DNA from 2 places in the Vallitalea maricola genome. Region 2 is predicted to be linked to the other one. Evidence: riboswitches for the same ligand, from Rfam matches in the RefSeq annotation. Region 2 holds a riboswitch; the other holds the start of a gene.
What was found. Region 2 has a riboswitch for thiamine pyrophosphate ahead of thiT (energy-coupled thiamine transporter ThiT). Riboswitches for the same ligand answer to the same signal wherever they lie in the genome.
Positions count from the first base shown of each region.

Region 1 (6,646 bases), on a different contig from region 2:
TTTTAATTCAATTACAGCTTCAGTTTCTTCTGTAGCAATTTCTTTATCTTTTGTTACTTCGTCAAGCGCTTTCTGTAACATGTCTTGACCTTTCTCGACACTGTCACCAGCTTGGTCACCAAGATTACTAATATCTACTGAAGACATAAGAGATGCAACTATTTCATCAAGTTTTGGATGTGTAACCTTAATCTTGACAGTTGCAGTATCATCTTTTATCTCTGAATCAACAACCTCATATTTTAATTGACCGAATAATAAATCATTCATAGGATTAGTTTGCATCTCATCAAAAAATTCATCTTCAACTTTTGTCTCAAGATTATCATAAGCTTCCTTGAAGTTTCCTTCAACTAGATTATCCATAAAAGATGAGACTGCTTTTGTAGCTTCATTGTCTTTAGAAGAATTACTTTTACTACATCCTTGAAACATAAGCACGGATAATATTACTACTGTTACTAAAAAATACTTTTTCATTTTTTCACCCTCATTTAAAATATTTGTATAATTGCTACGCTAATCATTATACATATATAATATATAAATGTAAAGTGTAATTAATCTCTTAATATATTTATATCTTCACCATTCAATACTTTGTTTAGATTACGTACTGCACACATCTTACCGCACATTGAACAAGAATTCTCATCTTCTGGTTTTGAGCTTTCACGATATTTCTTGGCTTTAACTGGGTCCATAGCCAATTCAAACATTTTATTCCAGTCTAGTTGTTGTCTAGCATAGCTCATACTATTATCCCATGCTCTTGAATTAGGTAATTTTTTGCCGATATCACCAGCATGAGCGGCAATTCTAGTGGCTATGATTCCTTCCTTCATATCATCAATACTAGGTAGTCTTAGATGTTCTGCTGGAGTTACATAACATAAGAAATCAGCTCCACTCGCAGCTGCAACAGCTCCACCAATAGCTCCTGTGATATGGTCATATCCTGGTGCAATATCAGTTACTAAAGGACCTAATACGTAAAATGGTGCACCATGACATAATTTTTTCTCAAGTAACATGTTAGCTTCAATTTCATTTATAGCCATATGTCCAGGTCCTTCAATTATAACTTGGACATTCTTAGCCCATGCTCTTTTTGTTAATTCACCAAGCACTATTAATTCTTTGATTTGACTTGCATCTGTTGAATCAGCTATTGCTCCTGGTCTACATGCATCACCAAGACTTATTGTAATATCATATTTAGCACAAATATCAAGTAATTCATCATAGTGTTCATAGAATGGGTTTTCTTTTTTATTTAACTGCATCCATGCAAACATAAGAGAACCACCTCTTGAAACTAGATTCATAAGTCTAGGGTTTCTTCTGAATGTATTGGCTGTTTCTCTATTAATTCCAGCATGGATAGTTACAAAATCCACACCATCTTTACCATGTTTTTCAACAACATCCAAAAATTCTTTTTCTGTAATATCTTTTAATTCCTTATCATAGAAACCTAGTGCATCATATACAGGTACAGTTCCTATCATTGCAGATGACATATCAATAAGTTTTTTTCTGAATTCCTCAGTTTTACCATAGTTACTAAGGTCCATGATTGATTCTGCTTTCATGTCAATAGCTGCTTTTACTTTTTCAAGCTCTCTATCTATATCATAACTATCTTTTGATATACCTAAGTTAACATTGATTTTGGTTCTTAATCCTTCTCCAACACCTTCTGGATCAATACTTTTATGGTTTTTATTAGCTGGAATAACAACTGTACCTTTTGCTATTTTATCAGCTAGAACATTAACATCCATATTTTCTTTTTTTGCTACTATTTCCATTTCCTTTGTGATAATGCCTTTTCTGGCAGCATCCATTTGTGTAGTATAATTCATTGTATTCCTTCCTTTCAAAAAAGCGTCTTTTAGTTTTTTTATAGCATCCTTTATATTTTTTGAATCATAAATCTCAGAAATTACAGCAATTGAATCCACATTCTCATTTATTTCTTTTGATAAATTCTTCGCTGTAATACCTCCAATACCAACAATGGGTATAGGAACAGCGTTTTTAATATCAATTAATGTTTTAAGCTTAATCTGTACTGCATCAAGTTTAGTTGGTGAAGGAAATAAAGCTCCTACTCCAAGGTAGTCTGCTCCTTCTTCATAACATCTTATAGCATCTTCAACAGTTTTAGCTGTTGCTCCGATAATAACATCTTCACCAAGAATATCCCTTGCTTCTTTTATACTGGTATCATCTTGTCCAAGATGAACACCATCTGCTCCTACTTCTTTTGCAATATCTACTCTATCATTTATTATAAGTGAGGCATTGTATTTATGACATAATCCTTTTATTTTTATAGCTTCATTATGTAATAGATCTTTATTCTTTTCTTTACTTCTATATTGAAAAATAGATATTCCCTCTCTAAGGGCTTGTTCTGTCTTCTCTAGTAGGATATTAAAGTCTGGATATTGTTTTGAAATCAAATATAATTCATTTTCAAATTTCATTTACAGTTACCTTCTTTCCATCTATCAAATTCTTGTTCTTCATATTATAAATACTATCAAATAATTTTACTTTAAATGTCCCCACTGATTCTTGGTCTCTTAAATTATTTTCTACTATATCAGCTGCCTCGTCCATAGCTGATATACCATAGACGCTACTAAGAAAAGCATCACGAGATTTGGCTAATGATACAGCTATTAATGGTGATATCATACATCCTGTTCCTGTTATAGATGTGAGCATTTTAGAGCCGCCGTTGATCTTAGCGACATATTTATCACTACAAATAGTATCAATTTTTCCTGTAACTGCTGCTATAGTATTATATGTCTTAGCAACTTTATGTCCAATAACGCCGATATCCTCTATATCTATTTCTTCTGAATCCACACCCTTTGAATTAGTCTTTAATCCAAGCAGTGCTTTAATCTCAGATGCGTTACCTTTAATGACATCTATTTTGTAATTATCAAGTATATCAAAAACTATCTCTTTTCTATAACTGGTAGCAGCTACACCTACAGGGTCTAATATTACAGGTATATTATTATCGTTTGCAACCTGTATAGATTTTTTTATTGACTGTATCTTAATAGACGAAACAGTACCGATATTAATTACTAAACAATTGCTCATTGAAGTTATTTCCTCTATTTCTTCTATGGCTTCTGCCATGATTGGACTACCTCCAAAAGCAAGAGTCATATTTGCTACGTCATTAGACGTTACATAGTTAGTGATATAATGTACTAACGGTTTCATTGAATTTTTATATATTTTACCAAAGTCAAAAGTGTCAATATAATTATTCATAATATTACCTCTCTATGAAATGATTAACCGGTCCATCTCCTGAACCAATGGAAAATCCTCCTGCTATTGCTTTTGTAATATAATCTTTTGCCATTCCAACTGCATCAACAGTATTTTGCCCCTTACTAATATTGGCTGCTATGGCAGAAGATAATGCACACCCAGTTCCATGGGTATTAGGGTTGTCTATTCTTTTATGGTTATAATATGTAAAATCTTTTCCATCAAATAAAACATCACATGCTGCATCTCTAAGATGTCCACCTTTGACCAGAATATTTTTTGGACCAAGCTCATATAATTTTCTACAAGCTGTTTCCATATCATCTGTATTACTTATGGGTGTATCAGTTAATCGTTCTGCTTCAAGAATATTTGGAGTTATGAGATTACATAATGGAAACATATCTTCAACAATACTTTCTATTGCATCACCCTTAAGTAAAATCCTTCCTGTTGTTGATATCATTACAGGGTCTAAAACTATCTTAGGTAATTGATAATTTTTAAAAATATTTACAATAGCTGTTATTATTCGCTTGTTGAACAACATTCCTATTTTGATACTGTCCACTTTTATATCATCAAATATAGCTTCTATTTGTTTGGAAATTGTTATAGGTTCAAGTCCCTGAATATGTGATACTTTTGTTGTATTTTGAGCAGTTACAGCTGTAATAACACTCATACCATAAACTCCGTGAGCAGCAAATGTCTTAAGGTCTCCTTGTATCCCTGCACCACCACTGCAATCTGAACCTGCAATTGTTAACGCTGTTTTCATTGTATAGATACCTTCTTTTTCATGACTAATTTTTTTAATGCTGTAAGTTCAAATAGTAATACAGCTATTACTGCTCCTGCAAAAGAGCTAATAATAAATGGTATTACTAAACCAAATATTGCAGCTTCTCTGCCCATAAATAAAATACCTACTGGACATGCTATTATTGCTCCGATAATCCCTGTTCCTATTACTTCACCTAGAGCAGCAAGATATGTATTAGCAAATCTCTTGAACATTAGACCAGCAAATAAAGCACCAAAAATACTGCCGGGAAATGCTAACAATGTTCCCATAGCAAAAATATTTCTTAATGTGGATATAACTATTGCATTAAGTACTGCGTATACAGGTCCTAATAGTATTGCAGATATTACGTTGATTAGATGTTGCCACGGAAAACATTTTGCAGCACCAATAGGAATATGATACGGGCTTAGTACAACACCTAGCGCAATAAGTACACCAGATAAAGCTAATTTTCTAGTTTCTAGTTTCATGTAATCATTTCCTTTCATAAAAATTAATTAACTCGTTAATAAGATAATTAAACATTTTAATGAGGTTTATTGGCGAAGCAAACCTATAAATAACAAAAAGGCAATCCGAGGATTGCCTTAATACCATATCAATAAATATTACGATAAGCTTCCCTCCGCTGGTACGAACCAGATCAGGTCAAGGGTCAAAGAATATCGTTCTTTATCTCAGCTAGCTATACTAGCCCCCCTAGCCAATGTTTAATTTTTTATTCGAGTATATGGTAACATAATTACTTAATATAATCAATAGATTTTAAATTTAATTAATCTTTATCTTAATACAAACAGGATAAGTTGTATTTATCGACTTATCAGTTGTTATTATTAACCCTTCTTCATTCTGTTTATAGCTCAAGTGATCATCATACCCCAAAATCTTAACATCCATTATATCACCTGCAAAATATTTACTACCTTTTTGTAATGATTTAATTATGACTTTATCATTATCAGGCCATTTTAATACATTAGCATAGATATATGGAGCATTATATGTAAATCTTATGTCTTCACAAGTAAAAGGTGAACGTTTTTCATCATTGAATGCCCCTTCAATGACTTCTGTTGGTCCCTCACCAAAAGTACTCCAATATTCAGTATCATATATTGATTCACCATTGATCCTTAACCATTTACCAATACTTCGTAATACATTTTCCTCTTCTTGTGTTATTGTACCATCAGATTTTGGACCAATATTAAGCAATAGACAACCATTTTTACTTACAATATCAACAAGGTCACATACTACTGATTCAGGAGTCTTGAAATCATTGTTTTCTGTATAACCCCATGAATTTTTTGCTATTGCTGTATCTGTCTGCCAGAGTCTAGGTCTTATAGAAGCTAACTGTCCTCTTTCTACATCAAATATTGCAGTACCTTTTGCAAAAGCATCAAATTTATAGTTAATGGCTACGTCTTCACCCCATTCTACACCCCTATTATAGTAATAAGCCGCGAATTTTTTTAGATAAGGTTTAAAAGCTACATTTTGTATCCACCAATCAAACCATACAATCTTAGGCTCATATTTATCTACAAGCTCACAAGTTCTAACAAGCCAATTATCCAAATGCTCAGTTGATGGTCCTTGACTATGAATATTATGAGTAGTCTCATGCAAATCATCATTCTCAAATAACTTTACAGCATATCCATAAGGCTCTTGAAACTGAATATCTTGAAGTCCTGAATCAAACTCTCTAAGTCCTGACATGAACCAATAATTCTCTGCTCTATGACTTGATGCAGTAAAAACTATATCTCTTTCTTCTGCAGCTTTCTTTAACGCTCCTATTATGTCTTGTTGTGGTCCCATCTTTGCTGCATTGAACCTTGATAGTTCACTATCATACATTTGGAATCCATCGTGATGTTCTGCAACAGGCATAACATATTTAGCTCCAGCATCAGCAAAAAGTTTCATCCATTCATCAGCATCAAATTTTTCACCTTTGAACATTGGTATAAAATCCTTATATCCAAAGTCTTTATGCTCACCATAAGTCTTTATATGATGCTCATATTCTTTTGACCCTTTTATATACATATTTCTTGGATACCATTCATTACCATAAGCTGGAACTGAATAAATTCCCCAATGAATGAAGATACCAAATTTTGCATCCTTATACCACTTAGGTTCTTTATATTCCCTTAATGATTCCCATGTATCTGTATACGGTCCTTTACTAATGACCTGTTCAATAGTTTCAAGATAATCTTTTACCCTTTTCATAAAAATCTTCTCCCTTCACTGATATATTTATATATTAATTAATCTGTGATATAATATAAATATAAAATATTAACCTATTTTTATAATATTTATATTAAGGAGAAGAAGATGGCAAAATCACAGGATAAAATGATTTCAAAATACATGTCTTATCTTAGGGTTAATCTAATAATATCAGCTTATAATCAAGTTCCTCTAACTTGGAAGGATACACAAACCAACTTAGGTTATTGTAAAATATATTTTATTGAAAAAGGTTATGGTGTTGTT
Region 1 covers NZ_BTPU01000134.1:218-6,863, forward strand. The annotation lists gene AACQ14_RS23535 (hypothetical protein) at 1-480, opposite strand, end outside; gene thiC (phosphomethylpyrimidine synthase ThiC) at 561-1,868, opposite strand; partial or broken gene thiE (thiamine phosphate synthase) at 1,911-2,495, opposite strand; gene thiM (hydroxyethylthiazole kinase) at 2,485-3,309, opposite strand; gene thiD (bifunctional hydroxymethylpyrimidine kinase/phosphomethylpyrimidine kinase) at 3,314-4,093, opposite strand; gene thiW (energy coupling factor transporter S component ThiW) at 4,090-4,593, opposite strand; TPP riboswitch at 4,727-4,834, opposite strand; gene AACQ14_RS23565 (alpha-L-fucosidase) at 4,895-6,376, opposite strand; gene AACQ14_RS23570 (helix-turn-helix domain-containing protein) at 6,485-6,646, shown strand, end outside.
Region 1: another riboswitch for thiamine pyrophosphate. It lies ahead of thiW (energy coupling factor transporter S component ThiW); the one in region 2 lies ahead of thiT (energy-coupled thiamine transporter ThiT).

Region 2 (7,165 bases):
CTTTAGTTAATAATTCAACAGCATGGTTAAGGGCACTTGAGAAAGAATTATCCAATCTTTCCTTTCTATTGTTTTCTGAAAGAAAATCCATAGCTTCATCATATTCTTTATAAGTGTATCCTACACCTGTTTTAAGACCTGTAAGAAGTGTATAACACCAAGTCTTTTCTTCAGTGATTGTAGGTGATGAACCATAAATGTTTTGTGCAGTTGCATTAAAAGAAGCAAAAGGAATGTCTGATACATCACTGAAACAATCAGATATGCCATCAGAATAATCAGATATATCAAAGCCACCTTTATTAACCCACAAGTATGATTCAGCCGCTGATTCTAGATTAATATGTAATTCACGTCCAGCTGGATTATTTAAATAGATTCCAGCTTCAGGATCCACAAATATTCCATGGCATGCATAATCTCCAGTTACGTGAGTAATCCATCCTGCTACGTATGATAATCTTTTCTTATCATTAGACTCTATAGCATCTTTTAGTTGTTCCTTAGCAAAACTTCCAACTTTAAAATAATGAAAACGGTCTGACCAAGGTGAATATCCAAGAGCTTGTCTTGGTTGAATTAATGGAAGGTCTGGACCATTTGCACCCCAAGTTGCTATTAGTGGATATTCTTCCAAAGCACTTCTGATTAAACTGTTTTCAGGTAAGTTTTTTGTAGTCTCTTTCATTAGGATGTAATGTGAAGCTGGTTGATAAGCCAACACATTTTTGGGGAAAAGCATAAGCAATAATACTAATGCTAAACAATTAGTGAAAAATTTAATTATTTTCATAATAATCCTCCTTTAATAATTAAATGCAGAATATAGTATACAATAATTGTTGTGAAAAAAATGTTGAAATAAGGATAGTAATATATAGAAATATTCTACACAAACTTATAGAAATTTACAAAATTCTATCAGTATAGATATTAAAACATATAATTCTAAGAAATATTCACGATTCAAAAAAATATTATTTTGTAGAATTTATATATTTAAATCAATATAAGACATACTGATGTCATATTATCTTTGTTATACTCGAGATGTTCTAATAAAAAATATTAATATGAGGTGAAGGAAATGAAATATGAATTAGTTAATTTAGAAAAGAAAATTGTTGTTGGAAAGTCAATAAAAACCACAAATGAGAATGGAAAGTCTATGAAAGATATTGGAGCCATGTGGCAACAATTTATTGGTGAAGGAATTTATGAGTCTATTAAGAATAAAGTTGATGGTAAAGGTATAGGTTTATATACAGAATATGAAGGAGATTGTACAGCACCTTATACATTCATGTGTTGTTGTGAAGTGAAAACAACTGAAGATATTGGTAATCTAGAAGTTAAAACAATTAGTGAAGGAAAGTACGCTAAATTTACTGTTACAGGAGATATGGTTCAAGCTGTAGGTGAAGCATGGTGTGAAATATGGGGCATGGATTTAGATAGAAAATATGATTCTGATTTTGAATTATATCATAATGATTCAGAAGATATGAGTAATCAGACTATAGATATATTTATATCATTGAATTAATAATTATTATGAATAAATACTTTATCAATAATTAAAACTATAATCATTACTAATAATTCGTAGATAATAAAAAGGATGTGATTGTAGTGAAAGATATCAATAATACAACTAAGAAGGAAAAAGATAGGAAACATATATATAGTGATGATTCATATATGGGAGGACTAACTTCTGCTCAGGTAGGTTCAATGGCTGGAGCAGGTAAACTTGGTGGAGAAATGGTAAAAAGGATGATTGCTAGTGTTGAAAAAGAGATGGTAGATAATTCACCTGAACAAGGAAAGTTAAAATAAATATCACCTTGACAAAATTGCAAAACTAGAGTACATTATGTGTGATATAAATATTAGCTAGGGGAGCCAGTTGGCTGAGAAAGTACAAATTTTAATTACTGACCCTTATAACCTGATACGGATAATGCCGTCGAAGGGAAGCAGCAAATTTCTTTAATAATTTGCTTTCAGTCAATGATCTTCCTAACTATGAGGAGGATTTTATTATGTTTCAAGAATTTCAAAATGCAATCTCAAGTGGAGAACTGCAAAATATTATTACTTCAACTTTAGGACAAATTATAATTGTAGTAGTTGCATTACTATTATTGACTATCGTTGTAGCAGTGGGTAGTAAATCAAAAACCATGAAAACAAAAGAATTAGTCTATTCAGCTATTGCAATAGCTATTGCAATCGTATTGTCACAGATAAAAATATTTAGACTTCCACAAGGTGGTTCAATAACACCATTCAGTATGTTGTTCATAGTACTGATTGGATATTGGTTTGGTACAACTCAAGGTGTAATCTGTGGTATTACATATGGATTATTACAGTTAATAATTGACCCATGGGTAGTTCATCCTGCTCAATTATTATTGGATTATCCAATAGCTTTTGGAGCGCTTGGCTTATCAGGATTATTTAGAAAATCACAAAACGGTTTGATGAAAGGTTTGTTTATAGGAGCATTCGGCAGGTTTATTTGTCACTTCTTGACAGGAGTAATATTCTTTGCAAGTTATGCAGCAGAAGTTAATATGGATCCAACATTATATTCAATGGCATACAACATTTCTTATATAGCTGTTGAAGTATTTTTAACAGTAATACTACTATTCTTACCACCAGTCGACGACGCAATAAAACAATTAAAAAGATCTGCAATTTCATAGTACAAGTTTAGGATAATAATATCATAATAACATACACTAAGTAGAGATAGGAAACTATCTCTATTTTTTATCTTATAGGAAAGTTTTAAATAAAATATGAAATAGAGGTATATTACAACATTAAAAGAAAGGAATTAATTATGAAACAGATAAATTCTAAGGATAATGAAAACAAAATTAATGAATTAGGTAGTGTAAGCGAAAATTTTGGCAGTACTAATTTTAATGACCTTGATGGGGTACCTGAAGGAATTATTGAAAAGAAACCAGAACATCAAAATGTCAGCAAAGATCATCCTTATATGGGGAACTTAACCTCTCATGAGATTGGTATGATGGCTAAATCGGGAGCGCTAGACAATGAAATGTTCAAGAGAATGACTTCTAATATCCAACAGGACACAGAAGATGGGCCAACATTGCCTTAATAAGAGGGGTTGTTATGAAACAGCCCCTATAATTTATTTACTGATATGTTAACAATGTATGAATTTATTAATTTAAATATAGTAATATAATGATATTAATGATAATATATATCAAAAGAAGTATAATAAGCAGTTTTGAAATTTGGAGGAAGGCATATGGGAAATGAATTAACTTTTTGGGTAGCGATATTTAATGGATTTCTATCTTTTTTTACTCCTTGTGTATTACCATTATTACCATTGTATTTTAGTTACCTTGCTGGAACAACAATTACAGACCTAGAGAAAAATAAGAATATCAGAAGAATAATGATAATAAATTCTATAGCATTCGTATTAGGTCTTTCCATACTTAATATAACTCTTGGATTTGGAGCCAAAGTTATTAATAATACTCTTATAACATATCAAGAGTATATCAGAAAAGCAGGAGGATTATTAATCATCATATTTGGACTTTATTTCATAGGAGTATTCAAAATAAAGCTGTTCAACAAAGAGAAGAAATATCAGTATAAGAATTATAGTCCTAATTTTATTAAGTCACTATTACTTGGAATCACATTCAGTTTTGGCTGGACACCATGTAATGGACCCATAATAGGAACGATCCTCTTTTTAGCCAGTTTTGAAAAAAATTATCTAAAGGCAGGAGGAATGATGCTAGTATATTCCATTGGATTTGCCATTCCATTTTTGATATCAGCTCTACTATTAGGTAAATTCATCAATAACTACAAAAAGATATATAAGTATTTTGATAAGATAAAATTGGTTGCTGGAGTACTAATGATTATAATGGGAATAATGTTATACACTAATACCTTATCACTATTAGTTGTAAAATAAAATGTATAACTGATGTAATAAAGTAAAGAATTATAATGAAATAAAAAGTAGAAAATTATAATAAAATGAGGTGATTAAAATGAAATTCAATAAAAAGATTAATACTATACTTATCTTAGTGACAATACTTATGCTAATAACTGGTTGTAAGGCAGAAAAAGATAATATTGATGACAATAATACTAATAATATAGAATCAGAACTGGATAAAGAACATGGCTCAGATAATAATGTAGTAGACGATAATGATAAAGATGGAGAAATGCCAGTTGGAGATAAAGAAACAGGTGAAGATAATAACATAGATGAAGATGCTGATTCAAAGGATGAACAAGATACTCAGGAAGATGATAAAGACATGGTTGAGGAGCAGGTACCAGAGGGTGATAAAGAAACTGGAGATGATAATGAAGATAAGGAAACAATTGCAGCACCTGACTTTACATTAAGTGATGGAAAAGGTAACAACTATACACTATCAGACTATAAAGGCAAATTAGTGTTTGTCAACTTCTTTACTACTTGGTGTGGCTACTGTAAAGATGAAATGCCTGATTTTCAAAAGATACATGAAAAATACAAAGATGATGATGTAGCTATAATAGCAGTTGATGTGCAACATGATGCAAGTGAAAAGCCAATTGATGAAGTAATTGAGTGGGCTGATGATTTAGGTATAACATTTCCTGTAGTATTTGATGAAGACGGGACTGCTACCGATAATTATTTTATCAATGGATATCCAACTACCTATGTCATTAGTAAAGAAGGAGATGTAATTGGGTACGTAAACGCTGTGGATGAGCAAGATATGGAAAAATTGATAAGTATGTATAGATAAATATAAATAGAAATTGATATAAAAAATATGTCCTATTTTTCAATCATTATGATATAATATTATATGTATTTGGTACTGGTAAATTATGTATTTTATCAGTGGATATGCTTATAATCGAATTTTATTTTGATAAAGAGGGAATTAAAATGTTATGTGAAAGATGTCATAAAGAGCCTGCAACTGTATACTTGAATAAAATAATCAACGGAAAAAAACAAGAAATACATTTGTGCAGTAAATGTGCAATGGAGGTAAAAGAACTATATCCTCAGAATGATATATCTTTTGAGAGCTTTCTTAGTAGTCTTTTGGATATCAATAAAAACATTAATGTCAAAAGCTATAACAAAGAAGATGTCATCAGATGTGAAAAATGTGGTATGACATATAACGAATTCAAGAAAAAAGGCAAATTTGGATGTAGTCATTGCTATAAATCCTTTTCCAGTTTGCTTAGCCCTGTTATAAAAAGAGTTCATGGAAGTAATATACATGTAGGTAAAATACCCAAAAGAACAGGTGGAAAAATAAAATTAAGGAAACAAATACAATCTTTGGAAAATAAGTTGAGGGAAGCTGTTGTAAAAGAAGAATATGAAGATGCCGCTAAGTTTCGAGATGCCATAAGAGCATTGAAGAAGGAGGGTGGCATATGTTGAAATGGTTTGAAAAAAGCTCTGGAAGTGATGATGTAGTAATATCCAGCAGAGTAAGGTTAGCCAGGAATATTGAAGAGTATAATTTTCCTAGTAGATTATCAAAAGAAGACGCAGGAAGAATTATTGATGATGTAAAAGAAGCCGTATTAAATGCTCATGAAGATAATAGCTATTTCCATTCTGTAGATATGAACAACTTATCTTCTCTAGAAAAGGTAGCTATGGTTGAACGTCATGTGGTAAGTCCTAATTTTGTACAGACATTGGTACCTACTGGGCTTATATTATCAGAAGATGAAAGTATAAGCATCATGATCAATGAAGAAGACCATCTTCGTATTCAATCTATAACCAATGGTCTTAACTTAGACGAAGCATTACAGAATGCATATAGAATCGATGACTTATTAGAAGAAAAGATAAATTATGCATACGATGAAAATATAGGCTATCTGACATCTTGTCCTACTAATGTTGGAACGGGACTAAGAGCATCATATATGATACATGTACCAGCCCTTGAAACCACTGGTAAGCTGCAGTTCATTTTAGATGCCATAGGGAAATTTGGTATAACTGTAAGAGGCATATATGGTGAGGGTTCCAAAGCAAGAGGAAGTGTATTTCAGATATCTAACCAGATTACATTAGGTCACTCTGAACAAGAAATCATTGATAACCTAACTAGTTTGACAAAACAGATTGTAGAACAAGAACGAGCCCTTAGAAATAAATTATTAAGTGAAAAAAGATTGCAATTTGAAGATGCTGTATATCGTTCATATGGTATTCTAGCACATGCAAGAATAATTACATCCAAGGAAGCTATGACCTTATTATCGGATATAAAACTTGGATATGAACTGGGAATATTGAAGTCTGATATTAAAAATCCTATAAATATTTATGGACTCATGACTTGTATCCAACCAGCCAATCTTCAAAAAAAGATAAATAAAGAATTAAAAATAGATGAGAGAGACATTGAAAGAGCAACTTATATAAGAAATAATTTGCCAAAGATAATATAAATTATTATAAGAAAGGATTTGAGTTAACTTATGATGGGTAGATTTACTGGACGTGCTCAAGAAGCTATAAGTTTGTCTAGACAAATAGCCAAAGAATTAGGTCATGGTTATGTTGGAACAGAGCACATCCTCTTGGGTCTAATAAAAGAAGGTAAGGGAGTTGCCGGCAAGATACTAAACAGTCAAGGTATAACAGAAGACGTTATATTAGAAAAAATAAGAAAAATTGGGATTATAGGTAATGTTTCAACTGCCGATGTAGAGGACTTTACACCTAGAGCCAAAAGAGTTCTTGAATCAAGTCTTAGAGAAGCAGTTAACATGAAGACCACTATGATAGGAACTGAACATATTTTATTAGCATTATTAAAAGAAACAGATTGTATTGCAGCAAAGCTTATCAGTAGTTCAGGCGTGACAGTACAGAAATTATATCAGCTAATTTTAAAAAATCTTGGAGAATCACCAGCAGGTAAAGACGTTAATTCCTCACAGTCTAATAAAAAGTCTACTACACCAGTATTAGACCAATTTAGCAGAGACCTGACTAATATGTCCAAAGAAGGTGAATTCGATCCAATAATCGGACGAGATAGAGAAATTGAGAGAGTTATACAGATATTAAGCAGAAGAACCAAAA
Region 2 covers NZ_BTPU01000031.1:133,668-140,832, forward strand. The annotation lists gene AACQ14_RS10890 (zinc dependent phospholipase C family protein) at 1-793, opposite strand, end outside; gene AACQ14_RS10895 (GyrI-like domain-containing protein) at 1,088-1,546, shown strand; gene AACQ14_RS10900 (small, acid-soluble spore protein, alpha/beta type) at 1,633-1,839, shown strand; TPP riboswitch at 1,889-1,995, shown strand; gene thiT (energy-coupled thiamine transporter ThiT) at 2,046-2,717, shown strand; gene AACQ14_RS10910 (hypothetical protein) at 2,858-3,145, shown strand; gene AACQ14_RS10915 (cytochrome c biogenesis CcdA family protein) at 3,302-3,994, shown strand; gene AACQ14_RS10920 (TlpA disulfide reductase family protein) at 4,074-4,835, shown strand; gene AACQ14_RS10925 (UvrB/UvrC motif-containing protein) at 4,982-5,494, shown strand; gene AACQ14_RS10930 (protein arginine kinase) at 5,488-6,525, shown strand; gene AACQ14_RS10935 (ATP-dependent Clp protease ATP-binding subunit) at 6,556-7,165, shown strand, end outside.